3 regions of the Actinocorallia herbida genome follow, and region 3 is predicted to be linked to each of the others. Evidence: riboswitches for the same ligand, from Rfam matches in the RefSeq annotation. Region 3 holds a riboswitch; each other region holds the start of a gene.
The links. A riboswitch is a leader RNA that binds a small molecule or an ion and turns the genes downstream of it on or off. The one in region 3 is predicted to bind S-adenosylmethionine.
Positions count from the first base shown of each region.

Region 1 (9,296 bases), 6.9 Mb from region 3:
ACGAAAGTCCGACGACGGCTATGGGAAAGGCTGCTGCCATGCTGTCCCCCCGGGGAAGACCGATCTCTTACTTGATCGATTCTGTCCACCGGGGGATACCGCCACCAGATCCGCGAACCCCTAGCGCCCCCTATCGCCAAGGGGTCACAGGAATGCGGCGAGTTGGCTCCTGCGGCGCACGCCGAGCTTGCGGTAAATGCGGGTCAGATGCTGTTCCACGGTGCTCACCGTGATGTACAGCCGGGTCGAGATCTGCCGGTTCGACAGCCCGCGGGCGGCGAGTTCGGCGACCTTGGCCTCGGCCTCGCTGAGCACCGTCCTGGCCGGCTCGGCGGGTCGCAGATCGGCCTTGGCACGTTCCGCCTCCCGTAGGTCACCCGCCTCGTGGAGCACGTCGTGCGCCTGCTCCAGCAGGATCTGCCGCTGCTCAGGGGCGCCCGCGAGGGCGAGCAGGCGCAGTGCGGCGCCGCGCGTCCGGGTGGGCGCGGCGCCGACGAGCGCGAGCTGCTCCCGGGCGAGGGACGCCGCCTCGGCACGCTCGCCGAGCGCGAGCGCGGCGTGCCCCGCGCCGATCCGCCAGGCCGCGAGACCCGGCAGGTCGATGCCCCACCGCCGCATTCTCCGGCCGCATTCCAGATGGTCGGCGCGCGCGTCCGCCGCATTTCCCGACGCCGCGTGGAATTGGCCGCGCGCCGCGAGATAATGCAGCCCCGCGGGTGTTTCCCACATCGCCTCGGGAACGGGCACCGCGAGATATCTGATGACGTCCTCCGTCATGCCCAGGGTCGTCTTGGCGGCGATCATCGTGGCGAACGGGATGCCGATCGCGACGCCCCAGTCGCCCCACGGAATGTGCAGCAGCGCGGTCCGGACGCACGCCGCCGCCTCGGCGGCGTCGCCCAGCCGGAGCGCGGTCTCGCCGCGGATCGCCGCGAACAGCCCGAGCCACACCGGGTCGCAGTGCGCGGTGGTCTGCTCCAGCAGCGGACGGCACCAGCGCGCCGCGAGGTCCGCCCGGTCGGCGTAGACCAGCGCGGCGAGCGCCCCGCCCAAGGACGTCAACGCGTCGGTGCTCATCGGGCAGCTGCCGAGCACCGCCTCGGCCTCGCGCACCGCCGGGCCCGCCGCACGGGTCGCCAGCAGGTCGCGCAGCACATCGAATCCGGTCGCCCGGCCCGGTTCGGACCGTGCCACCGGCGGCCCGATCCTCTCCGGGTACCATACCGACGCCCAGTCCCTGACTCTGCCGTCCGGGTCACGGCCGCCGTCCGCCAGGCGCGCCAGCGCCTTCTCCGCCTCGTCCGGCCGCCCCGCCCAGACGAGGTCCCGCACCGTCTCTTCGCCGACCTTGTCCACGGCCGTCTCCACGACCGCACTCACCACGCCCACGATTCGTCCTCACCGTTGCTTGTGACGCGAACGCCACCTGGCCTTCACCCGGGGCACCCCGCATCAGTGAGGGTTGCCGGCCAGCGAGCCGGGGCTTGACGCTGGCACTCCTTGCCGACACCCACATAATACAGACTAATTAAGTAGGAAATACATGAATTTGGTCACGATCCACCGACCCAGGCCGGACCCCGATCGCCCTTCCGGCGTCTCGAGGTGTACGCGAACACCCGCCCGAGGCGGCCCTGCGCTCCTCAAGCGGGTGTTGGCGGTGCCGCGTGCCGGCCGGTCCCGAGCGGATCCGGCGCCGTCCGCCGAGAGGCCGCCCGGGCGCGGGCGGCCGAGTGGGCGAGGCGCTGCCGGAGAGAGCGGTGCGCGGAAACCTGTTCGCCGCGCGAGGGTTCGTGAGAACCCTCGGCGGCGGGGGTCAGGGGGCGGTGCAGCGGAAGGAGGTGGGCTTGACCTCCAGGGTCGAGGTGCCCGAGGGGGTGATCTCGGCGAGGCGGCCCATGGCGTTCTCGTACTTGTAGAGGGTGCAGGTGGTGCCGGCGGGTTCGGTGCGGGCGGAGGCGAGCTTGCTGGTGTAGGGGGCGGGGACCTGGTAGGCGGTGCCGGTGTCGACGCCGTAGCGGTCGCAGGTCTTGTAGTCGGGTTCCTGGCAGAAGGTGATGGCGACGACCACGGACGGGGCGGGGGGCTGCGGGGTGGCGGAGGCGGGGGCGGTGGTGAGGGCCGCGAGGGCGGCGGCCGTGGTCAGGACGGGTCGGATGCGCATCGAGTCCCTTCCGGTGGCTACGTAGAGCACATAAGACGCTACGTGCCGCCACCGAGTGGAGTCAATGCGGGTGACCTGCGGGAACGGGGTCAGCCGGCGAGGGGCATGAGGGACGGGTCCGTCGTCGCCGCGAAGGCGGGGAGCGCTAGGAGACGGGCCGTGTAGGAGGCCAGGGAGGGGTAGGCCGCGAGGGAATCCGGCGAGATCTCACCGTGCGCGTTGGAGACGGAGTCGTAGCGGACGAGCGTCACCCAGAGCCGCACGTCGGCTTCGGTGAGGGAGTCGCCGAGCAGGTACGGGGAGCGTGCGAGGACCTCGTCGTAGCGGGAGAACGCCGCGGACAAGCGAGCCCGTGCGGCGGAGGCCGTCTCGGGGTCCGCCGCACGGGCCTTCTGCACCCCGTCGTTCACGTCGGTGAAGATCTCGTCGTTGAGGACGTCGATGCGCGCGCGCAGGTGCGCGGGGTACAGCTGCACGGAAGGGTCCGCCCAAGGGGTGAACTGCGTGGCGAGGTCCAAGGTGATGTCCGGGTAGTGGTTGCTCACGATGCGGCGCGAACGGGTGTCCCAGAGGACGGGCACGGAGAGGTGCCCGGGGTAACCCGGTTCGGTGGCCTCGTAGGCTTCGCTCAGGTACCGGAACCCGTTGACGGGGTCGTCCCCGCGCCGTTCCCGGAACGCCCAGCCCAGCGCGTCCCTCTCGTCGTCCACGTAAGACAGCCCGACGACGTCCTGGAGACCGAGCAGCTCACGCACGATCGCGACGCGCTGCGCGTACGGGCACACCCAGGCGACGTACAGGTGGTAGCGCCCGGCGGCCGCCGGGTGGGCGGGCGTGCCGAGGCGGCCCTGGAAGGGGTAGACGGGACGTCCGGCCGCCGCCGAGTACTCGACCCTCTCGGGGCCGTAGGGGCCGTGCGCGGCGACGTCGACGGGCGGGGCATAGGTCATGGGGTTCCTCCGGTGCCGTGCCAGGCGCGCGCGAGCAGCTCGAAGGAGCGGACGCGGGCGGCGTGGTCGTGAACGATGGTGGTGACGAGGAGTTCATCGGCGCCGGTGACGCGCTGGAGCGTCCGCAGCCGTTCGACGACCGTCTCCGGCGCGCCCGTGAACCGGGTGGCGGTCCGGTCGGCGACGAGGTCGAGGTCGGCGTCGGTCCACTCGTGCGCGGCGGCGTCGGCCTCGGTCGGGAAGGGGATCGCGGCGCCGGTCCGGCGGATGCTCCGCACCCACAGCGCGTAGGGCGCGGCGAGGCGGCGCGCGGTCGCGTCGTCCTCGGCGACCACGACGTCGGCCGAGACCACCACGTACGGTTCGCCGAGCGCGTCCGACGGTTTGAACGCCGCCCGGTACGCCTCGACCGCCTCCAGCACGTTGGAGGGCGCGACATGGTAGTTCGCGGCGAACGGCAGCCCCCGCTCTCCCGCGACCCGCGCGCTCTCGCCGCCGCTGCTGCCGAGGATCCACAGGTCGAGCTCCGCGCCCTCGCCGGGGAACGCGCGGACCGGGATCCCGTCCTCGATGTGGTGGGTTCCGGCGAGGAGCGCGGTGATCGCGTCGACCGTCTCGGCGAAGTCGGGGGTCCGCGCGCCCGGCTGCTGGAGCTGGGAGAACGTCTTGAACGCCGCGGAGGTGCCGAGGACGCCGAAGTCGAACGGACGGGGGATCAGCAGCCCGTCGACGGTCCTGGCCTCCGGGCGCGGCGGCGGCGCGGCGCGGCGGGCGGCGAGTTCGGCGCGGGCCTGCCCGGAGCGGCCGAGCCCGAGGTCGATCCGGCCCGGGTACAGCGCGTCGAGTGTGCCGAACTGCTCGGCGACCGCCAGCGGCGTCCAGTGCCCGACCTGCACCGCGCCGGACCCGACCCGGATCCGGCTGGTCGCCGCGGCGACCGCTCCGATGAGCACCTGTGGCGCCGACGACGCGACGCCCGGCGCGAGGTGGTGCTCGGCGAGCCAGTACCGGTGGTACCCGAACTCCTCCGCGTGGCGCGCCAGGTCGAGGGTGTCGCGCAGTGCGTCGCGCACGCTCCCCCCGGCCAGGACGGGCGCGAGGTCCAGGATCGACAGGGGAACGCTCAAAGCCGCCTCCCGAAGGCAAGTCTCACAAGAACAGTGGTCACAGCGCCCCTCACGGGGCCGGGGCGTAGCGGTTGGCGGGGCGGGCGAGGCCGAGGCGGGTACGGAGGACGTCCTCGGCGTACGCGCCGCGGAAGGCGCCGCGAGCCTGGAGGGCGGGGACGAGGTCGCGAGTGATGTGGTGGAGGTCGCGGGGAAGGGCGCCGGGGCGGAGGCGGAAGCCCTCGATCCCGGTCTCCTGCCAGGACGACAGCAGGTCGGCGAGGTCGTCCGCGGTGCCCGTGAAGACCAGGGCGTCGGACGTGTAGGGAGCGCCGTCCAGTTCGTCGAGCGCGTCCTTGCGGTCGGCGGCGGCCGGGCCGAGGAAGACGACGAGGTCGGCGAAGACCCTGAGGGGCGCGCCCGTCCGTCCGACGGTGCGCTCGGCCTCCCGGACCGCGCCGACGATCGTGTGCGCGTCCGCCACGGAGTGCGGGGTCACGTAGACCACGTCCGCCGAGCGCGCGGCGAACTCGTAAGGGACGACGTCGTGGGCGAGCGCGGTGATGAGCGGCTGCCCTTGCGGCGGGCGGGGCGTGATCGACGGCCCCCGGACGCTGAAATGCCGCCCCTCGAAGTCGATGTAGTGGAGTTTGGCGCGGTCCACATACCTTCCGGTGTCCGTGTCCCGGATGATCGCGTCGTCCTCCCAGCTGTCCCACAACCGCCGGACCGCCTCGACCGCGTCGGCCGCCTCCCCGAACAGTCCGGCGACGACCTCCGCGACGGCCCCGGTCCCGTACTCCTCGGGTGCGAACACCGGCAGTGTCCGGCGCCCGAAGTGCAAGGCGTCCGCCGCCTTCCCGGACACCTGCGGCCGCCAGCCCGCCCTCCCGGACGTCGCGTGGTCGAGGGAGGCGATGCCGATCGCCACGTGGAACGGCTCGGTGTGCGTCGTGCTCGTGGTCGGGACCAGGCCGATCGCCGACGTCACGGCGGCGAGCCTGGCCGCGACGAGCACCGCGTCGAGCCGCCCCCGCACCTGGTCGGTGCGCCCGTCGGGGCCCTCCCACCGGGACGACTGGACGGCGAGGGCGTCCTCGAAGGTGAGGAAGTCGAGGAACCCGCGTTCGGCCTCTGCCGCGAGGTCCGCCCAGTACCGCGCGCCGAACAGCTCGGCGGGCCGGGCGAGGGGGTCCCGCCAGGCGCCCGGGTGCCAGCCCGCCCCGTCGAGCGCCACCGCGAGGTGCAGGTGCGTCATGCGTCCTTCTCTCTCACGGACGGCCTTCGCGGGCCGGACAGGCCGAGGTGGTCGCGCAGGGTGGCGCCGGTGTAGTCGGCGCGCAGCGAGCCGCGCTCCTGGAGCAGCGGGACGACGCGGTCGACGAAGGCGTCGAGCCCGGTCGGGGTGAGGTGCGGGACGAGGATGAACCCGTCGGATCCGCGGGTCTGGACGTAGTCGTCCATCTGCTCGGCGACGGTCCCCGGCGCGCCGACGAACGTCTGGCGGCCGGTCGCCTCGATGACGAGCTCGCGGATCGTGAGCCCGCCGCGCGCCTCCGACAGCTCCCGCCAGCGTCGCGCGACGGCGGCCCGGTCGCCGCGGAACTGCGCCCGGCCCCGCGAGACGCCCTCGCCCGGATCGGGGTCGAGGTCCGGCAGCGGCCCGTCGGCGTCGTATCCGGACAGGTCGCGGCCCCAGACGCCCTCGACGAACGCGAGCGCGGTCGGCGCGCTCACCTGGGCGCGGCGGATGCGCGCGGCCTCCTCGACGGCCTCGGCGTCGGTGTCGGCGACGACCGCGGTCACCGCGGGGAGGATCTTGAGGTCGTCCGGGCGGCGACCGTACTTGGCGAGGCGGGACTTCACGTCCTTGAAGAAGGCGCGGGCCTCCTCCAGGACGCTGTGCCGGCTGAAGATGACGTCCGCGTCGGAGGCGGCGAACTCGCGGCCCTCCTCGGAGTCGCCCGCCTGGATGATGACGGGATGCCCCTGCGGCGGGCGCGGGGTGCCGAACACGCCGGAGATGTCGAACTGCGGCCCGGCATGCCGGAAGGCCCCCTGGTCTGCGGCGACGAACCGCCCGGATTCCCGGTCGGCGAGGATCGCGCCGTCGTCCCAGGAGTCCCACAGCTCGCGCGCTGTCTGGAGCATCTCCCGGGCCCGGTTGTAACGGTCGGCCTCCGCGAGGTAGCCGCCGCGGCGGAAATTCTCGCCGGTGAAGGCGTCCCAGCTCGTCACGACGTTCCAGGCGGCCCGGCCGTCGCTCAGATGGTCCAGCGTGGCGAGGCGGCGGGCCAGCTCGTACGGCTCGTTGAAGGTCGAGTTGACGGTCGCGGCCAGGCCCAGGTGCGTCGTCACCCCCGCGAGGGCCGCGAGGACGGTCAAGGATTCGGGCCTGCCCATCACGTCGAGGTCGTGGATCCGCCCCTTCATCTCCCGCAGCCGCAACCCCTCGGCGAGGAAGAAGAAGTCGAACTTGCCCCGTTCCGCCGTCCGCGCCAGGTGTGCGAACGACGCGAAGTCGATCTGGCTCCCCGAGGCCGGATCGGCCCAGACCGTCGTGTTGTTCACGCCCGGGAAGTGCGCCGCGAGGTGGATCTGCCGCCCCATCCCGCCCCCTCTCAAAGACCTACTTAAACAGTAGGAAAACCAGCATTAGCCGTCAACGTTCCGCACCGGTCGATATTGACCTTCTTCCCAAACGGAATTAGCGTTCTCAAAATCGAGAAGGAGGAACGCGATGAGCGACGGGTACCGGGTCGTGCAGTGGGCCACGGGCAACATCGGGACCAAGGCGCTGCGCGAGGTGATCGCGCACCCGCGGCTCGACCTCGCCGGGCTCTACGTGCGCTCCGCGGCGAAGGAGGGCCGTGACGCGGGCGAACTCGCCGGGGGCGAGCCGACCGGTGTCCTGGCCACCCGGGACGTCGAGGAGATCCTCGCGCTCGGCGCCGACTGCGTCCTGTACATGCCGCTGGCCTGCGACTTCGACGAGGTGTGCCGCATCCTCGCCTCCGGCGCGAACATCGTCACCACGCGCGGCGAGTTCCACCGGCCCGAGGCACTCGACCCCGCGCTGCGGGCCCGGATCGAGGCGGCCTGCGCCCACGGCGGCACCTCGATCCACAGCACGGGCAGCAGCCCCGGCTTCATCACCGAGGCCCTGCCGATCGTCCTCACCTCGCTCCAGAGGCGGCTCGACGGCCTCGTCATCGACGAGTTCGCCGACCTCTCCCGGCGGGACTCCCCCGCCCTGCTGTTCGACGTCATGGGCTTCGGCCGCCCTCCCGCCGAGATCGGCGAGGCCCGCCTGTCCCACGGCAAGACGAGCTTCGGCCCGTCCCTCGCCGTCCTCACCGACGCCCTCGGCCTCCCCCTCGACACGATCGAGGCGTCCGGCGAGGTCGCCGTCACCCCCGAGACCGTCGAGATCGCCGCGGGCACGCTGGCGGCCGGCACCGTCGCGGCGCAGCGCATGATCGTCACGGGCCTGCGGGGCGGCGCGCCCGTGGTCACCTTCCGGGCGAACTGGTACTGCGCCACGGCGCTCGAGCCCGGCTGGGACCTCGGGTCCACCGGCTGGCGCGTCCGGGTCGACGGGGACGCGCCCCTCGACGTCACGATCGGCTTCCCCGTCCCGCTCAACGGGCTCGGCGCGGTGACGCCGGGCTACACCGCCAACCGGGCGGTCAACGCGATCCCGCACGTGTGCGCCGCGGCCCCGGGCATCCGCACCTCCGTCGACCTCCCGCAGATCACGGCGTTCCTGGGCTGATCCCGAGGCGTTTTCCGGCTTTGCCCTACATCTTGGCGGGCTGTCTCGTCGTAAGGGTAGAAGACAGAGACGGACCGACGAGGGGTGGACCGGCATGCGCATCGCGGTGGCCGGAGGCACGGGCACGATCGGGCGGCACATCGTGGCGGCCCTGGCGGAGGCGGGCCACGAGACCGTCGTGCTCAGCCGAGCCGCGGGCGTCGACCTGGTGACGGGCGACGGCCTGGACAAGGCCCTGGACGGGGTCGAAACGGTCGTCGACACGGCGAACGTCTCCACCTTGAGCAGGGGCAAGGCCGAGGCGTTCTTCACCGCCGAGACCACCCATCTGCTGGAGGCCGAGACCCGGGCCGGCGTCCGGCACCACGTGCTGCTGTCGATCGTCGGGATCGACCGGGTCCCCTTCGGCTATTACCAGGGCAAGGTCCTCCAGGAGCGGCTCGTCACCGAAGGCGCCGTCCCGTGGACCGTGCTGCGCGCCACCCAGTTCCACGAGTTCGCCGCGCAGACGCGCCAGACCCTCCCGCCCGGCCCCGTCGCGCTCGTCCCGGCCGCCCGCACCCGGCCGATCGCGGCCCGCGAGGCCGCCGCGGTCCTCGCCGGACTCGCCGCGGGCGGCCCGCAGGGCAGGGTCCCCGACCTCGCCGGACCGCGCGAGGAGTACCTTCCCGCCATGGTCCGAGCCCTACTGCGCACCCGCGGCGACCGCCGCCCCGTCCTCGCCCTCCCCCTCCCCGGCAAAGCGGGCAAGGCGATGCGCGAAGGCGGCCTGCTCCCCACCGGGCCGGGGCCGCGCGGCACCCAGACCTTCGCCGCCTGGCTCACCGAGCAGGCCCGATGACCTCGCCGGAGAGCGCCCGGCCCGTCGCCGACGAGCGGCGCGGCCTCCTCGACCTCGGATACCGGATGCTCGGCTCGGTGCACGACGCCGAGGACGTCGTCCAGGAGACATACGCGCGCTGGTACGCGCTGGAGGAGTCCGAGCGGGAGGCGATCGAGCGGCCCGCCGCCTGGCTCACCCGCGTCGCGAGCCGCATCTGCCTCGACGTCCTGGCCTCGGCGCGCCGCCGCCGCGAGCGCTACACCGGCGAGTGGCTGCCCGAACCGCTCCCCGGCGCGGGCACCTGGACGAGCGCGGCCCCCTCCGGCGCGGCCGACCCCGCCGAACGGATCACCCTCGACGAGTCCGTGGCGATGGGCATGCTCGTCGTCCTCGACGCGGTGACCCCCGCCGAACGCGTCTCCTTCATCCTGCACGACGTGTTCGGCGTCCCCTTCGCCGAGATCGCCGAGGCCGTGGG
Region 1 covers NZ_RJKE01000001.1:2,407,712-2,417,007, reverse strand. Annotated here, with positions in the region: gene EDD29_RS11345 (type I polyketide synthase) at 1-40, opposite strand, end outside; gene EDD29_RS11340 (helix-turn-helix domain-containing protein) at 145-1,389, opposite strand; SAM riboswitch class IV at 1,400-1,505, opposite strand; gene EDD29_RS11335 (hypothetical protein) at 1,817-2,164, opposite strand; gene EDD29_RS11330 (glutathione S-transferase C-terminal domain-containing protein) at 2,254-3,114, opposite strand; gene EDD29_RS11325 (MsnO8 family LLM class oxidoreductase) at 3,111-4,241, opposite strand; gene EDD29_RS11320 (LLM class flavin-dependent oxidoreductase) at 4,291-5,478, opposite strand; gene EDD29_RS11315 (NtaA/DmoA family FMN-dependent monooxygenase) at 5,475-6,830, opposite strand; gene EDD29_RS11310 (NAD(P)H-dependent amine dehydrogenase family protein) at 6,961-7,995, shown strand; gene EDD29_RS11305 (SDR family oxidoreductase) at 8,090-8,836, shown strand; gene sigJ (RNA polymerase sigma factor SigJ) at 8,833-9,296, shown strand, end outside.
Region 1: it holds a riboswitch for S-adenosylmethionine, as region 3 does, so the genes downstream of both, EDD29_RS11340 (helix-turn-helix domain-containing protein) here and EDD29_RS42440 (aminotransferase class V-fold PLP-dependent enzyme) in region 3, are expected to answer to the same signal.

Region 2 (9,296 bases), 680 kb from region 3:
CTGAAGGGCGGGACCGCCGACGGCAGGGCCTTCGCCGACTACGAGATCGTCAACACCTCGGGTGCGCCGATCGACCTGGAGACGCCGGGCGAGCTGCTCATCCGCAAGGCCGCGCTGCCCGAGGGCGTGCGGGCGGGGTGCGAGCCGGTCCTGGCGATGTGCGCGCTGCGCACGGGCACCGTGGTGCGTGAGGCGGTGGCCGGTTCGCCGCCGCCGAGACTGCGGGACGGCACCTTGACGATGCCGCCCCGCGCCGCATACGTGCTGCGGATCTCCACCACCGATCGGGTGGAGGCCGAGCTCGGCCAGGCCGATCTCGGGTTGTACGTGCTCGATCCGAGGTTCACCCAGCAGGCCATCGCGCTGCCCTTCGGGACGTAGCCGTCAGCTCTCGGCGAGGATGCCGTAGAGCTTGCGCTTGGCGTCCCCGACGATCTCCAGGGAGCGGGCCTGCTGCTCCTCGGTGCCGGCCATCATGACCTGCTTGAGCGCCACGGCGAGCTGGTGGACCGATTCGCGTGCCTTGACCGCGGAGTCCCCCGCGGCGTCGGCGACGGCGCGCCAGGGCTCCGGGTCGGCGGCCGCGGTGGTCGCGCCCTGCTCGGTGATGGTGAAAAGGCGCTTGCCTTCCTGCTCGGCGCTGGTGACCAGGCCCTCTTCCTCCAGGAGCTGGAGGGTGGGGTAGACCGAGCCGGGGCTGGGCCGCCAGATGCCGCCCGTCCTGTTCTCCAGCTCGCTGATCATCTCGTAGCCGTGCATGGGGCGCTCGGCGAGGAGGGCCAGCAGCGCCGCCTTGACGTTGCCGCGACGGGCGCGTCCGCGCCTGCCGCCGGGGCCGCCGAGTCCGCCTCCGCGGGGGCCGCCGCCGCCGGGGCCCCAGGGGCCGAAGTCGCCGCGCCTGCCGCGGCCTCGCCGCGGACCCATGTTCTCTTCGTGATGGCGATACATGATCGCTTCCTTCCGGTAAGTGTCTCGACTGTTTGTCGATGGCTCAACGATATATCGGAAGCGTGTCGTTGGCAAGTCGTCGGCGCGGAGTCCTCCCCGGGGAGGGGGAACGAGGGCATGAAGAAGGCCGCCCGTCGCAGGTGACGGGCGGCCCGGTACGTCGGGGTCCGAGTGGGCTAGGGGGCCTGGAGCTTCAACGTCCGCAGGATCTGGTCGCTGATGTCGGGGCCCGCGGCCTGCTTGATCCGGACCCAGGCGCCGAAGGTCTTGTCCTCCTTCACCACGCCGACCTCGGTGATCGACGGGACACCGGTCTTGCACTGCGTCCACGGGGTGATCGTCGCGCCGAGATCGCCGATCTTGAGCGAGCGGGCCTCGCCCTTGACGCAGCCGCCGTCTTCGGGCGCCGTGTGGTCGGACTCTCCCTTGGGGGGCAGCGTCAGCGCCGTGGTGAGGCCGACGAAGACGCCGGGGGACTTGGCGTCGGCGGGCCGGAAGTCGTCCTTGTTCGTGGTCGCGCGCAGCACCGGCCGATCGGCGGCGTCGTCCACCCCGGCGTTGGCCGAGGGGTTCCAGATGGACTCCCCGGTGTCCTGCGTCCACTCGGCCGGCACGCTCACCTGGATCTTCCGGCTCGGGTCGGCCAGCGGGACGAGCGCGACCGTCGGGGTCGGCTTCGGCTCGGGTTCGCCGCCGCCGAGCCGGAACAGCACGGTGGCGACCGCGCCGAGCACCAGCACGCCCGCGGTGATCACCGCGGGGAGCAGCAGCCGCTGCCGGGGCGGACGGGGCGCGGAGGCCGCGGCCGGGGGGACGGGCGCGGCGGGCCGCCCGGGGGTGAAGCCGCCGTGCGGAGGGGGCGGCGGGCCCTGCGGGTGCTGCCTGCCGAAGGGGGTGTCGCCGAAAGGGGTGTCGCGCGGGGGCTGGGGCCGCCGGTCGAGCATCGGATCGTGGTCGAGGACCGTCGCGTCGTCGCCCTCGGGGTACCGGACGGCCTGGGTCTCGGCGTCGGAAGGGGCCTCGGGCCGGTACCGCGGCTGCCCGGACGGTTCCTGCGGGGGCTGAGGGCTGCCGTAAGGCTCGAAACTCGGCAGGTCGGGGGAAGTGCGCGCGGCGGGCGGCACGGGGCGCGGCGCGGCCGACAGGGGCGCCTCGCCGCGGCGCAGCGCCGCGATCGCCTTCGCGTACGCGTCGGCGGTCGGCCAGCGCAGCTCGCGGTCGGCCTCCAGCGCCTTGAGCACCACGGCGTCGATCTCGGGCGTGACCGCCGGGTTGTGCGCGCTCGGCGGCACCTTGACCGGCGCCGGGCCCGGCGCCCTTCCGGCCAGCAGGTGGTAGCTCAGAGCGCCCACACCGTAGACGTCCGCCCGCACGTCGAGGCCGCCGCCGAAGCGGGCCTGCTCGGGCGACATGTAGCCGGGGGTGCCGACCGGGAGCGTGAACGCCCCCGACGCGTGCGCCAGCGCCTTCGCCAGACCGAGGTCGGCGATGAGCAGGCGCTCGCCCTGCCCGTCCTTGGTCGTCTGGAAGAGGATGTTCGACGGCTTCAGGTCGCGGTGGATGACGCCCAGTTCGTTGATCACCTCGACGCCGTGGGAGATGTCCTCGATGTAGGCCAGGGCGGTGCTGACCGGAAGTGGACCGCCCTGCTTCATCCGGTCCGACAGCGATCCGCGGTCGGCGAAGGACATGACGAAGTACGGGCGGCCGTCAGGCAGCTCGCCGAACTCGTGCACCCGGACGAGCCGCTCGGAGTCGGCCCGCCGCAGGATACGGGCCTCTTCCAGGAAGCGGTTGCGCACGTCCAGATCGTCAAGGAGAGCCCCGGACAGGACCTTGATGGCGACCTGGTCGTTCAGGTCGTCGTCCAGGCCGAGCCAGACGGAGGCGAACGCCCCCTGTCCGAGGACTCGATCGATTCGGTAACGGCCGACGGCTGAAGGCATGGACACCCCGATATCATGCCCTTTGAGCGGTCATGAAGGGGAGCGGAAGCGGATGGCGTTCAACGAACGAACCGAAGAGCTGGCCTTGAAGGCCGCCCAGGGAGACCAGGGTGCGCTCAACGATCTCCTCGGTCTAATCCAAAGCGATGTCCTGCGGCATACGGGCAGATTCCTCCCGTGCAGGCAGGACGCGGAAGAGGCGTGCCAGGACGCGCTGCTCCAGGTGGCGCGCAACATCCACAGGTTCGAGGGCCGCTCGCGGTTCTCCACCTGGCTGCATGTGGTCGTGGCCAACTCCGCCAGGTCGACCTACCGGTCGCTCAAGCGCCGCTCGGTCGAGCAGGCGGGCGAGCTTCCGTCACAGCGGCCGGACCCGCGGCGCACCAGCGTCATCGCCGGATCCCGGGTGGACATCCTGGAGGCGATGGAGGAGCTGGAGGCCAAGAAGCCCGACCTCATCCAGGCCCTGGTGCTGCGGGACGTCTCCCAGTTGGAGTACAGCGAGATCGCGGCGCAGCTCAACCTGCCCCTCGGCACCGTGAAGTCCCGTATCCACGAGGCCCGCAAGCAGGTCCGCGCCACCCTGGGCGAGTCTTACTCCTGACAAGGCCGGCAGACGCCTAGGGGCCGCCCGTACGCGGGCGGCCCCTAGGCGTTCTTTCTTCAGTCCAGGGCGGCGAGCTGTTCCGCGAACCAGCGGCCGGGAGGCAGGGCGGTCGCGGCGTCGGCGAGGCGCTTGGTGCGGTTGCGGCGGTCGTCGCCGCTCAGCAGGAGGGCCTGGTTGAGGGTCTCGGCGGTCTGCGAGACGTCGAACGGGTTGACCACCAGCGCGTCGTCGGAGAGCTCCGCCGCGGCGCCGGCCTCGCGGGACAGGACCAGCGCGCAGCCCTTCTCCGATAGGACGGGACCCTCCTTGGCGACGAGGTTCATGCCGTCGCGGATCGGGTTCACCACGAGCACGTCGGCGAGCTGGTAGGCCGCCAGCGACCTTGCGTAGTCGTCCTTCACCTGGAGGATCAGCGGGGTCCAGTCTTCGGTGCCGAACTCGTCGTTGATCTCGGCGGCCAGCCGCTCGACCGCCGCGGTGTAGGCGCGGTACTCCGGCAGATCCGTCCGCGACGGGTAGGCGAACGCCAGGTGGACGACCCGGCCGCGCCACTCGGGATGGTTGAGGAGCAGCTCCCAGTAGGCGGCGAGGCCCCTGACGATGTTCTTCGACAGCTCGGTGCGGTCGATCCGCAGGATGAGCTGCCGGTCGCCGACCTGTTCGCGCAGGCCCGCGATCCGCTCGGCCACGTCGGCCTGCCCGGCCCGCTCGCGCAGCTCGGGACCGTCCACGCCCAGGGCGTGGACGCCGACGCGGGTCGTCCGCCCCCGGTACGTCACGGTGCCGGCGACGGGGTCGATCCGCGCGCCGAGGATCTCGTCGCAGCAGGCGAGGAACGCCTCGGCCCAGCGCTCGCACAGGAAGCCGAGATGGTCGGCGCCGAGCATGCCCTCCAGGATGGCGATGCCGATGTCGTCCGGCAGCAGCCGGAAGTAGGCGGGCGGCGCCCAGGGGGTGTGCGAGAAGTGCGCGATCCGAAGGTCGGGCCGGGCCTCGCGGAGCATCCCCGGCACCAGAGACAGGTGGTAGTCCTGCACGACGACCTTCGCGCCCGGCTCCGCGTCCTGCCCCAGCGCCCCGGCGAAGGCGGCGTTGTAGGCGGAGTAGGCCTGCCAGTCGCGCCGGAAGGTGGCGTCGAAGTGCGGGGCGGTCGGGGTCGCGTAGAGAAGGTGGTGGACGAACCACAGGGTGGAGTTGGCGATGGAGTTGTAGGCCCGGTGGAAGGTCTGCTCGGGGATGTCGAGCATCCTCACCGCCCCCGTGTCGTGGCCCGCCTTGTCGAGGCGTCCTTCGGGGTCCTGCCGGGCCGCCGTGCGGTCGGCGTCCGAGAGCGCCGCGCACACCCAGAGGAGATCGGTTCCGGCGGCGACCGAGGCGAGCCCGGAGACGAGGCCGCCCCCTCCCCGGCGCATGGTCAGGGTGCCGTCCTCGGCGCGGCCGAAGGAGACGGGACCGCGGTTGCTGGCGACGAGTACCTGCATGCACGAAGTGTCGCACGGCACATCGGGGCGGCCCCGGTCAAGGTCGGCCCTGACCTGCCCGGCAGTGGCGCAACTCACACTCGGGCACGGTCCAACCAGGTGGCCGCCCCGGCCGTGCGGCCGATCGGACACCTGAGGTAAAGTCGGGACACAACTTCATACACGCCCGTCGTTTTCTGACGGGCGCTCATCCAGAGGGGTGGAGGGACCGGCCCTGCGAAGCCCCGGCAACCCTTCCGGCGATCCGCGCTGACCTTGCGCGCGCTCCCGGAACAGGTGCCAACTCCGGCCTGCGACCAGATCGGCGCAGGTAAAGATGAGGGAGAGGCCTCGCACATCATGCCCAACCTGGGTAACGCCACCGCGCTCACCTGCCGCGAATGCGGCAACTCCGTCGAACTCGGCCCGTACTACGCCTGTGCCGAGTGTTTCGGCCCGCTCGAGGTCTCCTACGACGTCAAGGGCGTGACGCGGGAGTCCATCGAAGCGGGACCCCACAACATCTGGCGTTACAAGGACCTGCTGCCGGTCCCCCCGAACGTCGCCGAGATCCCCAACCTCGAGCCCGGCTTCACCCGTCTGGTGAAGGCCGACCAGCTCGCTTCCGCGCTCGGCCTGAGCGCGCTGTGGGTCAAGGACGACAGCGGCAACCCCACCCACTCCTTCAAGGACCGCGTGGTCGGCGTGGCCCTGGCCGCCGCCCGCGAACTCGGCTTCAAGGTGCTGGCCTGCCCGTCCACCGGCAACCTGGCCAACGCCGTCGCCGCCGCGGCGGCCCGCGCGGGCATCCGCAGCGCGGTCTTCGTGCCGTCGGACCTGGAGCAGCAGAAGATCATCACCACCGCCGTGTACGACGGCACGTTCGTGACCGTGGACGGCAACTACGACGACGTCAACCGTCTGGCCTCGGAACTGGCCGGCGAGCAGGAAGACTGGGCGTTCGTCAACGTCAACGTCCGGCCGTACTACGCCGAGGGCTCCAAGACCCTCGGCTACGAGATCGCCGAGCAGCTCGGCTGGCGGCTGCCCGACCAGATCGTCGTCCCGATCGCGTCCGGCTCCCAGCTGACGAAGATCGACAAGGCCTTCCAGGAGCTGATCAAGCTCGGCCTCGTCGAGGACCGGCCCTACAAGGTCTACGGCGCCCAGGCCGAGGGGTGCAGCCCGGTGTCCGCCGCGTACAAGGCGGGCCAGGACGTCATCCGCCCGGTCAAGCCGAACACCATCGCCAAGTCCCTGGCGATCGGCAACCCGGCCGACGGCCCCTACGTCCTCGACGCGGTCCGCCGCACCGGTGGCGCGATCGAGGACGTCACCGACACCGAGGTCGTCGACGCGATCCGGCTGCTGGCCAGGACCGAGGGCATCTTCGCCGAGACCGCGGGCGGCGTGACCGTCGGCGTGCTGAAGAAGCTCATCGACAGCGGGCAGCTCGACCCGTCGCTGGAGACGGTCATCATCAACTCGGGCGAAGGCCTGAAGACCCTGGACGCGGTGGCCCCGGTCGCCAAGCCGTCCGCCAACATCGCGCCCTCGATCGAGGCGTTCCGCGCTACCGGATTGGTCTGAATCTAGATATGAGTGTTTCCGTCCGCATTCCCACGATCCTCCGCACCTACACGGGCGGCGAGGCCGAGGTCAAGGCGACCGGGGAGACCCTCCGCGAGGTCATCGCCGACCTCGAGGCGAACTACACGGGCATCGCCGCGCGTGTGCTGGACGACACCGGCAAACTGCGCCGTTTCGTCAACGTCTACGTCGGCGACGAGGACGTCAGGTTCGAGCAGGGCCTGGACACCGCGACCCCCGCGGGCGTCCAGGTGTCGATCATCCCGGCCGTCGCCGGAGGCTGCTAGCCGCGAGCGCCCGACACAGCGACTTTACAGAAAGGGCTTTCCCGTCAGAATGGGAAAGCCCTTTCATGTTCTGGGGCGGTTCGATAATGGTGGCCACACCCGGCCGGGACATTCCCTCTGTCTGATACAGCCAGGTATGTTCCGTTGCCATCTCCATCACGCCCGGATATCCGGGGGGTCTCGAATGGGGATCGGGGAGTCCGAGGTGGATTCCCCGGCCGTTCCGCGGTCCAGGGGGGCCGCGGCTCGAGTCAGGGTTCAAGCATGGCGCAGGGCACCGTGAAGTGGTTCAACGCGGACAAGGGATACGGATTCATCGCCGTCGACGGCGGCCGTGACGTGTTCGTCCACCACAGCTCCATCCAGATGGACGGCTACCGCACCCTCGAGCAGGGACAGCGGGTCGAGTTCGAGATCACCCAATCCGACCGGGGGCCGCAGGCCGACCTCGTCCGATCCCTCTGATCCCTCCGATCCGGACCGCACGCACGGACCCGCCGCCCCTCCCCGGGGCGCGCGGGTCTTTCTGTTAGACCGCTGGTCAGGGTGGATGCGGCTTGCACTCTCCAGGGTAGAGTGCTAAACAGTGTTCTGGCACTCTCTGGGTGAGAGTGACAACCACAAGCTTCAGGGTCGGGACGATGAGGTCTGGCTCTCGGGTGGCACGCATGGGGCCGTCCGCAGGGTGAGGTCGTCCGTCGCGGGCATCCACCCGATCCGCCATGTTCCGCATCCACTACTGAGGAGGATCTGGAGCCGATGGCTGCCAAGATGATCGCGTTCGACGAGGAGGCCCGGCGCGGTCTCGAGCGTGGCATGAACCAGCTCGCAGACGCCGTCAAGGTGACGCTTGGCCCGAAGGGCCGCAACGTCGTGCTGGAGAAGAAGTGGGGCGCCCCCACGATCACCAACGACGGTGTCTCCATCGCCAAGGAGATCGAGCTCGAAGACCCGTGGGAGAAGATCGGGGCCGAGCTCGTCAAGGAGGTCGCCAAGAAGACCGACGACGTCGCGGGTGACGGCACCACCACCGCCACCGTCCTGGCCCAGGCGCTCGTGCGCGAGGGTCTGCGCAACGTCGCCGCCGGCGCGAACCCGATGTCCCTGAAGAAGGGCATCGAGGCCGCCGTCGCCGCCGTCTCCGAGCAGCTCTCCCAGCTGTCCAAGGAGATCGAGACGAAGGAGCAGATCGCCTCCACCGCCTCCATCTCCGCCGCCGACACCGAGATCGGCACGCTCATCGCCGAGGCGATGGACAAGGTCGGCAAGGAAGGCGTCATCACGGTCGAGGAGAGCAACGCCTTCGGGCTGGAGCTCGAGCTCACCGAGGGCATGCGCTTCGACAAGGGCTACATCTCGCCCTACTTCGTGACCGACCCCGAGCGGATGGAGGCGTCGCTCGACGACCCGTACATCCTCATCGTCGGCGGCAAGGCCTCCTCCAACAAGGACCTGCTGCCGGTGCTCGAGCAGGTCATGCAGGCCGGCAAGCCGCTGCTGATCATCGCCGAGGACGTCGACGGCGAGGCCCTGGCCACGCTGGTCGTCAACAAGATCCGCGGCATCTTCAAGTCCGTCGCCGTCAAGGCGCCGGGCTTCGGTGACCGCCGCAAGGCCATGCTCGGCGACATCGCCGTGCTGACCGGCGGCCAGGTCATCACCGAAGAGGTCGGCCTCAAGCTCGACTCGGTGACCCTCGACCAGCTGGGCCGCGCCCGCAAGGTCGTCATCACCAAGGACGAGACCACCATCGTCGAGGGCGCGGGCGACGCGACCGAGATCCAGGGCCGGGTCAACCAGATCCGCCTGGAGATCGACAACACCGACTCCGACTACGACCGCGAGAAGCTCCAGGAGCGCCTGGCCAAGCTCGCGGGCGGTGTCGCGGTCATCAAGGCCGGCGCCGCCACCGAGGTGGAGCTCAAGGAGCGCAAGCACCGCATCGAGGACGCCGTTCGCAACGCGAAGGCGGCCGTCGAAGAGGGCATCGTCCCCGGCGGTGGCGTGGCGCTGCTGCAGGCGTCGGTCAGCGCGTTCGACAAGCTCGACCTGACGGGCGACGAGGCCACCGGTGCCGCGATCGTCAAGAAGGCGCTCGAGGAGCCGATCAAGCAGATCGCCGTCAACGCCGGCCTTGAGGGCGGCGTCGTGGTGGAGAAGGTCCGCAACCTGCCCGCGGGCCAGGGCCTGAACGCCGCCACCGGCGAGTACGTCGACATGTTCGCCTCCGGCATCATCGACCCGGCGAAGGTCACCCGCTCGGCGCTGCAGAACGCGGCGTCCATCGCGGCCCTGTTCCTCACCACCGAGGCCGTCATCGCCGAGAAGCCCGAGAAGAACCCGGCCCCGGCCGGTATGCCCGACGGCGGAGGCATGGACTTCTAAGAAGTCCGCGCGCCACGGAGGCAAAGAAAGGGCGGTCCCTCTCGGGGCCGCCCTTTCGGCATGCCGTCTCCCT
Region 2 covers NZ_RJKE01000001.1:8,617,479-8,626,774, reverse strand. Annotated here, with positions in the region: gene EDD29_RS39085 (serine/threonine protein kinase) at 1-381, shown strand, start outside; gene EDD29_RS39080 (PadR family transcriptional regulator) at 385-948, opposite strand; gene EDD29_RS39075 (serine/threonine-protein kinase) at 1,125-2,894, opposite strand; gene EDD29_RS39070 (RNA polymerase sigma factor) at 2,947-3,498, shown strand; gene EDD29_RS39065 (alpha,alpha-trehalose-phosphate synthase (UDP-forming)) at 3,558-4,982, opposite strand; SAM riboswitch class I at 5,167-5,305, shown strand; gene thrC (threonine synthase) at 5,322-6,551, shown strand; gene EDD29_RS39055 (MoaD/ThiS family protein) at 6,560-6,838, shown strand; gene EDD29_RS39050 (cold-shock protein) at 7,103-7,303, shown strand; gene groL (chaperonin GroEL) at 7,598-9,223, shown strand.
Region 2: it holds a riboswitch for S-adenosylmethionine, as region 3 does, so the genes downstream of both, thrC (threonine synthase) here and EDD29_RS42440 (aminotransferase class V-fold PLP-dependent enzyme) in region 3, are expected to answer to the same signal.

Region 3 (9,296 bases):
CACGTGCACCTTGACGCCTGAGGGCGCGCCCGCCGGGGTGCCCCAGCGCTGGCCGCCCACCACGTCGTTCATCAGTCCGAGCAGATAGCGGCGGGAGGCGGCCGTCAGCACCTCGTCGTCGTCGCGGGTGAGCATCCGCAGCAGCCTGAGCTGGTCGAACGCGGTGGTCTGGGTGAGCCCCCAGTAGCCGCTCGGCCCGAGCGTCGTCGCGTCCATGTCGACGTCGTTGAGGAGCTTCTGGATCCGGGTCCTGCCGAGCCGGCTCCACAGCGTGGACGTGGCGTTGTTGTCCGAGCGGGTGATGGCCGCGCGTGCCAGGGACTTCTCCTGCGACGTCAGCTTGCGCTTCTCCTTCTGCGCGGTGCGCAGCAGCGCGGCGACGACGGCGACCTTCACCGTGCTCGCGGTGTCGTAGCGCCTTCCGGTGCCGAGGTAGCAGCCGAGCCCCCGGTTCCGGTCGTACACGGCGACGGAGATGCTGCCGGAGCGGCCGCGCACCGCGGCCTGGAGCTTGGGGCCGAGGCGTGCCGCGAGGGCAGGGTGGTCCTCGGACGCACAGACGGGCTTGGCGGCGGCGGTGGCCGGGGCGGTCGGGATCAGGGCGAGGACGGAGGCGGTGAGCGCCACCGCGGCGGTCGTCCTGCCGAAGAACGTGGGAGCGTGCACGGTTCGTCCCCCTCGTACTGGGAGGAGGCACACTCTAGTGATCACGCGGTGCGGTGGTCCAGACCACTGGCCCGGGGAGCGGCACAGGTCACTTTCCCGCGCGGGGATCCGGCGGGCCGCCGTGTGCGTCGAAACGCCTGTTCCAGGCAGTGCCCGAAATCGCCGGGCACGCGGTCCCTGGTGTTCGGGACACCGCGGGATTAGCGTTCCGGACGACACCGACGACTCTCGAAGAGGTTGATGATCATGCGCAGGATCGCGCTGTCCGTCATGGCCCTCGCCGTGGCGGGGCTGGGCCTCACGGCCTGTTCCGGCGGCGACCGCTGGTGCGAGCACGACGCCACCGACCAGGTGGTGGCCGACAGCTACTGCGAGAAGAACACCCCGGGCTACGAGTGGGAGGACGATTCCTCCTCGTCGCACTCGACCAAGACCAAGAAGAAGAAGAAGCACTGACGCCACCGGGCCCCGCCGCGTCCGCGACGGGGCCCGGCGCCGTGCTCAGCAGTTGTTCGGCACCGGCTTGCCGGTGAACCTGTCGTCGAGCCACGCGGTCACGTCGCCCCGGGCCAGGGCGTCGGTCGTCAGGTGCTCGCCGGCGTAGTCGTTCTTGAACTGCGTCGGGATGCCCGCCGCGCAGTACAGCCGCCGGGTCTCCTCCTGGGTCTCGACCGGAATGATCTCCTCGAGGAGGCCCCGGTACTGGAAGGTCGGGAATCCGATCTTCCACGTCGCCGTCGAGGCGGCGCCGCCGATGCCCACGCCGAGTTTCTGCGCGTCCACCGCCTGGCCCCAGGTCAGGCCGGACGCGTCGCCGAGCGCGTAGAGCTGCTCCAGCGAGTACTTCGCGGTGGTGAAGTTCTCGACCTTCTGCCCGGTGAACGCCGAGAGCGTCCCGAGCAGGCACTTGGACTTCACGTCCGCGACGGCCTGGCGGCCCCGGTCGTTGAGCAGCGCGGTGAAGGGAAGGCTCGGGTAGGCCTCGCCCAGGCCGACCACGGCATCGGCGAGGAACCCGGCGAACAGGCCGCCGTTGAGCTTCGCCGCGGTCATCTTCAGGTCGCCGGGCACACCGCCCGCGGCGGCCCCCACGACCTTCAGCTCCGGCGCGTAGGAGGCGGCGACCTGCGCCGCCCACAGGGACGCCGCGCCGCCCTCGGAGTATCCGGCGACGCCCACCGGCCCGTCGGCCCGCAGCGAGCCGAACGGGATCCGGCGGGACGCCCGGACCAGGTCGAGCAGGGCATGCCCGGCGTTCTGGCCGATCATGTAGGTGTGCACGGCGCCGTCGATGTACCCGACGCCGTCGGTCGCGGCCACCGCGAACCCGGCCTTGAGGAACGACGCGACCTGCTCGCCCTCGTACATGTCCTGGTAGTCGCCCGCGAGCTGCTTGGAGAAGGCGCACTGAGGGCCGGAGCCGAGGGTGCCGGGGTTGAACGCGACGGTGGGCCGCGACCCGCCCTTCGTCCAGGACGCCGACGGGACCGCGACCGTCCCCGTCACCGGGACCTTCGCGCCGCGCAGGTCCGTGGACACGTAGCGGACCTGGTAGGCGGTCATGGAGATGTTGCCGGGCACCTCGGAGAGGGTGACGCGGCGGCAGGCGAGCAGCTCGCCGACGGGCGCGGTGATCGTTCCCGCGGCCGCGAAGATCTGCTTCTCCGAGGCCAGGCAGAGCAAAGGCGCGGCGGCCGCGGGGCCGGTCGCCGTCAGGGTCGAGGCCGCGGCCACGAGGGCCGCGGCGCACAGGGATCTGAGTCTCATGGAGTCTCCAGGGGTGGGGGAACCGCGTCTCGAATATCGGCCTGGACCCCGTGGCCTCCTACACGGCCGAATGATGAATGCGCGGGGCGCGATTGTGCGCCGTGGACGGACGGGACGGCGTCGGCGCAGCTCAACGCGCAGTTCTCCGGTGTCTTGTCCGATGGTGAGGAGTGCGCTTCGGAAGGCGTTGCGGCACTGAGTTAACCTCGCCCGGCCGACGAATTAGCGTCCTGAGGGTGGGCGGTGCTGACGAGTGCGAGGAACTGCTGGACGAGCCCTGGCGGGCCGTCCCGGCGAGCGAGGCGCGGTGGCTGCGCCCGCATGTCCCGCACCTGGTCCAGCGCATGTCCGCGGCGGTCCGGCGGCAGGTGCCGGAGTACGGACGGCGGGACGACGACGTCTATGGAAAGGTCGTCGAACAGGCGTCGACCCGGGCCGTCCACCATTTCCTCGATCTGATCGAAGATCCTTCCGCGTCCTGGCGCGAGGTGCACCAGACCTATTTCGACATCGGTTACGGCGAGGCGCTCGAAGACCGCGGTCTGGAACACCTCCAGAACGCGCTGCGGGTCTCCTCACGCGTCGCCTGGCGGCTCCTCGCGGAGGAGGCCGAGCGGCACGGGAAATCGCGGGCGCTCATCGCGCGGCTCGCCGAGGCGAATTTCGCCTATCTCGACGCGCTCGCCTCGGCCGCCGCGCACGGGTACGCCAAGGCCACCGAGAAGGCCGCGGGCGAGCGGGAACGGCGGCGGGCCCGGCTGATCGGGCTGCTGCTCGCCGACCCGCCCGCGCCCGCGGAGGCCGTCGAGGAGCAGGCGGTGCGGACCGGATGGCCGCTGCCGCAGCTGCTGTCGGTCGTGCTGCTCGTGCCGCGCAAACAGGTCGCCGAGGGCCCGTCCGGGCTCCCGCCGCAGCTGTTGAGCGGCCACGACGAGGGCAGGCCGCTGCTCGTCGTGCCCGACCCGGACGGCCCCGGCCGGGCCGCCGACCTCGCCGCGACCCTCGCGGGCTGGACCGGCGCGATGGGCCCGGCGGTCCCGGTCGCCGAGGCCGCGACCTCGCTCCTGTGGGCGCGCCGCACCCTCGACCTCGTGCTCGCCGGGACCGTTTCCGGACAGCCGACGCGCCGCGCCGGGTTCGTCGCGAAGGCCGAGGACCACCTGCCCCGGCTGCTGCTGCGCGAAGGCGGCGGCCTCGTCTCCCGCATCGCCGCACGCCGCCTCGCGCCGCTGAGCCGGGCCGGGTCGAGGCAGGCGCCGAGACTCGCGGAGACGCTGCTGGAGTGCATGAAGAACGGCTTCAACGCCACGGAGGCGGCGGCCGTGCTGAAAGTCCATCCGCAGACCGTCAGGTACCGGCTGGCGCGGCTCCAGGAGCTGTTCGGCGCCGACCTGGAGGACCCGCGGACCCGGCTGGAGATGATGCTGCTGTTGCATGTCTGGATTGATGAGTTCCAAGGGGATAAGTCCTAGACTCCGCGCATGCGCACCGTCGTCGCCCCCCTCGTCCTGACGGTCCTTCTCCCGGCCGTCGCCATCGTCACCCCCGCCCACGCCGCCGGACCCCTCAAGGTCCGCTCCGCGAAGGCCACCGGCAGTCCCGTCATCACCGCGGACGGCAAGGCGAAGGTGCCGATCCGGGTCCGCGTCACCGGGACGCGGATCACCGACGTCGACGCGACGCTCCGGCTCCCCAATGGCAAGGGCTTCGCTCTCGTCAGTGATCTGAAGCGTGCCTCGGGGACCGCCGGAGACGGCATCTACAAGGGCACCGCCGTCCTCGACAAGGCCGACTGGGGAGGCAAGTACACCCTTGAGGTCGGCGCCACCGACGGCACTTCGGGGAACGCGTACTACGACTTCGTCATCCACCGGAAGGCCGGCGCCATCACCGTCAGGCGTGCGGCGAAGCTGTCTTCGACGTCCCCCGCCCGGGCCGTCAAGGGGGCGAAGGCGAAGGCGAAGGGGACGGTCAAGGGACTCACCCTCAAGGGCGGCTTCTCCGGGTTGAAGGGAGCGACCGTCCAGATCTGGTTCCGGCCCAAGGGCGGAAAGGCCGTCCGGTTGGGGACGGCCAAGACCAACGCCAAGGGCGCCTACACGTTCACGTTCAAGGCCTCGGCCGACGGCTCGGTGTCCGCGCGGTTCCCCGGTGGAACCCAGTGGCAGAAGCGCTCGACGGCATGGAAGGCCCTCGACGTCACGTGAGGCCGAGCCTAGGGCGGCCGGCCGCCTAGTTCGCGGCCGTCATCCTGCGGGCGTTCCCGGCGAGCGCGACGACGAGCAGGGTCGCGAAGAACATGCCGAGCACCACCATGGACGCGCCGACGGCCCACAGGCCGCTGTCGTCGTCGGACCAGTCGTAGACGACGGCGGCGAACATGCCCAGGGTCGGGCCGAACGCGGCGAGCGCGCCGAAGCGCACGGCGCCGCCGATCAGGAGCGCGGCGAGGACCACGACGAGCCCGGCGACCTGCCAGGCCTGGTACGGGCCGGACACCGAGCCGTCAGGCGCGGTGTCGTACCGCTGGTCCCAGCCGAGCCAGGCCGCCCAGTTGGCGGCGGCGGCGAGGGCGAGCAGGAGAAAGGGGGCGGCATTACGGGAGATCTGCTGCATGTCACCCAGTCTTGCCACTCCCGTCCGGCCCGCCCAGGGTGCGGATACTCAACTGCGGATGAGTACCGGGGCGACATAGGCTGGAGCGCATGTTGACGCTGATGGCCGTGCACGCCCACCCCGACGACGAGGTGATCGGCACCGGGGGAGTCTTCGCCCGCGCCGCCGCCCTCGGTATCCGGACCGTCCTGGTCACCTGCACGAACGGGGAGCAAGGCGACGGACCGGGCGGGGTCAAGCCCGGCGAGGAAGGCCACGACCCGGCCGGGGTCCGCGAGACCCGGCTGAAGGAACTCGCCCGCTCCGCCGAGATCCTCGGCATCGAACACGTCGAACTCCTCGGCTACGCGGACTCCGGCATGGTGGGCTGGGCGGCCAACACCGCCCCCGGCTCGTTCGCCGCCGCCGACCTCGACGCCGCCACCGACAAGCTCGTCGCCCTCATGGAGCACTATCGCCCGCAGGTCGTCGTCACCTACGACGCGAACGGCAACTACGGCCACCCCGACCACATCCAGGCACACCGCGTCGCCGTCGCCGCCGCCGAGCGCAGCGGCATCCCCGAGCGGCTGTACGCCACCGCCATGCCCCGCTCGGCCATGGCCGAGATGGGCCGGATGGCCCGCGAGCAGGAGTGGGGCCTGGACTGGCCCGAGCTGGAAGAGGGCGCCGAGCCGGAGTTCGGCACCCCCGACGAGCTCGTCACCACTGTGGTGGACGTCACCGAGTACTTCGAGCGCAAGGCCGAGGCCCTCCAGGCGCACGCCAGCCAGAGCGACGGCTCCTTCCTGTTCACCCTGCCCAAGGAGGCCCAGCTGATGTTCCTCGGCCACGAGGCCTTCTCCCGCATCCGCGGCGAGACCACCGCCGACACCGAGGACCTCTTCGCCGGCCTCACCTGAGGGGGGTTGCGGGAGGTCGGGGACGTCCTGCTATATTTCGGGCCAGGTCATGAGTGCCAGCGTCAAGCCCCGGCTTGCTGGCCGCCAACCCTCCTCCGCGGCGGGGTGGTCCGGGTGACGACCAGGCCCGACGCAAAGGCGCCGGGCAAGCGCGGATTCCCCGGACGGCGTTCCCGGAATCCATGAGGAGCCCGGGAGGCCCCCATGACCGTTCTCACGTCACTTCCCGCCGTCGTCGGCCTTGACGCCCCCGTCCCCGTCCGCGACGGGTTCACCGGCTACGCCAACTTCGACTACGCCGCCTCCGCGCCCTGTCTCCAGGCGGTGGCCGACGCCGTGGCGCAGGCCCTGCCCTACTACAGCAGCGTCCACCGGGGCGCGGGCTACGCCTCCCAGGTGACGACCCGCGCCTACGAGGACGCCCGCGAGACCGTCCGGGAGTTCCTCGGTGGGCCGCAGTCGGTGATCTTCACCCGCAACACCACCGACGCGTTCAACCTCCTCGCCCGCGCCGTGCCGCAGGGCACGTCGGTCGTGGTGTTCACCTCCGAGCACCACGCCACCCAGCTGCCGTGGCGCCGCGCCGTCCGGCTGCCGATCCCCGCGAGCCCGGCCGAGGCGCTCACCGCCGCCGAGAACGCGCTGCGCGCCTGCCCGGAGGGGCCGCGCCTGCTCGTCGTCACCGCCGCGTCGAACGTCACCGGGGAGCTGTGGCCGATCCGCGAGCTCGCCGACGTCGCCCACCGCTGCGGCGCCCGCATCGCGATCGACGCCGCCCAGCTCGCCCCGCACCGTCCGTTCGACGCCGCCCCGTACGACTACGTGGCCCTGTCCGGCCACAAGCTGTACGCGCCGTTCGGCGCAGGCGTCCTCGCGGGCCGCGCCGACTGGCTGCGCGCCGCCGACCCGTACCTGCGCGGCGGCGGCGCCACCCGCAGTGTCACCGCCGAAGGCGCCGTCGCCTGGGCCGCCGACCCCGAGCAGCGGCACGAGGCGGGCACCCCCAACGTGCTCGGCGCGATCGCCATCGCCGCGGCCTGCCGCGCCCTCACCGACTGGCACGGCATCGTCGCCGAGGAGGAGCGCCTGCTCGCCCGGCTCCGCGACGGCCTCGCCGCTCTGCCCGGCGTCCGCGAACTCTCCCTCTGGGGCCCCGGCCACCCCCGCGTGGGCATCGTCTCCTTCACCGTCGACGGCCACAGCGCCCGCTCCGTCGCCGAATACCTCTCCGACGTCCACGGCATCGGCGTCCGCGACGGCAAGTTCTGCGCCCACCCCCTCGTCGCCACCCTCACCTCCTCCCCCGAGACCACCGCCCTCCGCGCCAGCCTCGGCCTGGGCACCACCGACGAGCACGTGGACCGCCTCCTCACCGCGCTCTCGACCCTCCCCGCCTGACCGCTTCCCGCCTGGCCCCCTCGCCGTCCGCCCCCACCCCTCTCGCCGTCCGACCTCACGCTCCTCGCCGTCCGACCCCGTGGCCCGTCCCGCGCCTGGTCGGCTCGGCGGGTCTCGGTTCGTTGGGGGAGCAGGTCGTGTCGGGGTTGTCGGGCGGACTGCGGACGGTCACGATGGTGGGGCCGATGGGGGTGGGAGTTGCTGGGGCGGATCAGTGTGGAATGGGCGGAAGAGCCCTATCCGGTACTCGGAGACCGGGAAGGGCTGCCCGCCGGGATGCTCATGGAGGAGCTCGCGGGCCTCTGGGACCTGCTGGCCGACAGCCTCACCCGGATGGGGCCCGGCTGCCTGTGGCCGGGGGCGCTGCGCTGGCACGCGACCTACGGGTGGCAGGTGCTCGAAGTGCCCCCGCTCGGCTCCGGCGAACCGCCTCTGCCGGACACTCCGGGCGCGCGGGCGCGCGACGTCTGGGCGATCGTCCACGGCCTCGTGCGGGTCGCGGCGGGCCGGCCGCCCCGTGACCTCGGCGACGTGTTCGCCCTGCTCGACCTGCACGCCGGGGAGTTCCCGCACGGGCTCGACGCGATCGTCCGCGCCCTGCTCGTCGGCGCCGACCCGCGCGCGGTCCTCGCCGCGGTCCGGACCGAAGGCGAAGACGGCGAGGTGCGCGTGCGCCCCGCGGCCGAGACTGCGGTCGGCTCGCGCAAGGCCAAGGGCGACCCCGAGATGGACAACGAGGACGCCTTCGCCGTCGTCCGCGACATCCACGGCGCGGTCCTCCTCGTCGTCTGCGACGGCGTCACCGGCGAAGGCGACGGTTCGGGCGCGCGGGCGGCCCGGGCCGCGGTCGAGGCGGTCCGCGCCTACTTCTGCCGGGACGACCACCAGGGCCTCACCGCGGGCGTCGCGGTCGCCGACACCGCGGTGAACGCGCTGACGAAGGGCGCCTCCACCTTCCTGGGCGCCTCCGTGGCCCCCTCGGGAGAAGTGGACCTCGCCCTCGTCGGCGACAGTCCCGCCTGGCTGGTCCGGAGGCTCCCCGACGGCGCGCGGATCGCCTTCCGGCTCACCCCCGACCAGACCGTCCTCGCCGAGGAGATCCGTACCGACCCGGCCGCCCAGTGGGGCGGATCGCTGCTGACAAGGCACCTCGGCGGCTACGCCGACGAACCTTTCACCACGTCGGTGCAGACCGTCCCCGGTGACCTCCTCGTCCTGCTCAGCGACGGCGCCGCCGTGCCGTCGGACACCTGGTTCGGCGACGACCTCGCCGCACTCGCCTCCGCCCACCCCTCGGCCCCCGGCCTCGCCGCCGCACTCGTGGCCCGCGCCGAGAACCTGGGCGGCCGCGACAACGCCACCGCCCTCATCGCCGAAATCCTCCCCTGACGGTGCTGAGCGCTTCCGATCACAGCACCACGCGGGGCAGTTCGGGGGCCTTCGCCCGCTTCTGCCATTCGCGGGGATAGCCCAGCGACACCTCCTCGAACCTGACGCCGTCGTACCGGGTCTCGCGCGGGATGTGCAGATGACCGTAGATCATCGTCTTGACGTTGAACCTGCGATGCCAGTCGGCCGTCGCCGTCGTTCCGCACCACTGCGCGAACTCCGGATACCAGAGCACCTCGGTGGGGTTGCGCACCAGCGGCCAGTGGTTCACCAGGACCAGCGGCACTTCCGGGTCGCACGCCGCGAGCCGCCGCTCGGTGAGCGCCACCCGAGCCGCGCACCAGGCCTCGCGGCTCGGGTACGGATCCGGGTGCAGCAGGTTCTCGTCGACGCACACGATGCCCGTCTCGTACGCGTATGCGAGTCCCTCCTCCTTGGTCGTGCACCCCGGCGGAAGGAACGAGTAGTCGTAGAGCAGGAAGAGCGGCGCGATGAGAGCGGGGCCGCCGCTTCCCTCCCACAGGGGATACGGATCCTCCGGCGTGACGACGCCGAGAC
Region 3 covers NZ_RJKE01000001.1:9,294,842-9,304,137, forward strand. Annotated here, with positions in the region: gene EDD29_RS42405 (serine hydrolase) at 1-666, opposite strand, end outside; gene EDD29_RS42410 (hypothetical protein) at 913-1,122, shown strand; gene EDD29_RS42415 (lipase family protein) at 1,168-2,433, opposite strand; gene EDD29_RS42420 (PucR family transcriptional regulator) at 2,670-3,905, shown strand; gene EDD29_RS42425 (hypothetical protein) at 3,915-4,640, shown strand; gene EDD29_RS42430 (hypothetical protein) at 4,666-5,049, opposite strand; gene EDD29_RS42435 (PIG-L family deacetylase) at 5,139-5,951, shown strand; SAM riboswitch class IV at 5,997-6,109, shown strand; gene EDD29_RS42440 (aminotransferase class V-fold PLP-dependent enzyme) at 6,156-7,349, shown strand; gene EDD29_RS42445 (PP2C family protein-serine/threonine phosphatase) at 7,566-8,738, shown strand; gene EDD29_RS42450 (metallophosphoesterase family protein) at 8,758-9,296, opposite strand, start outside.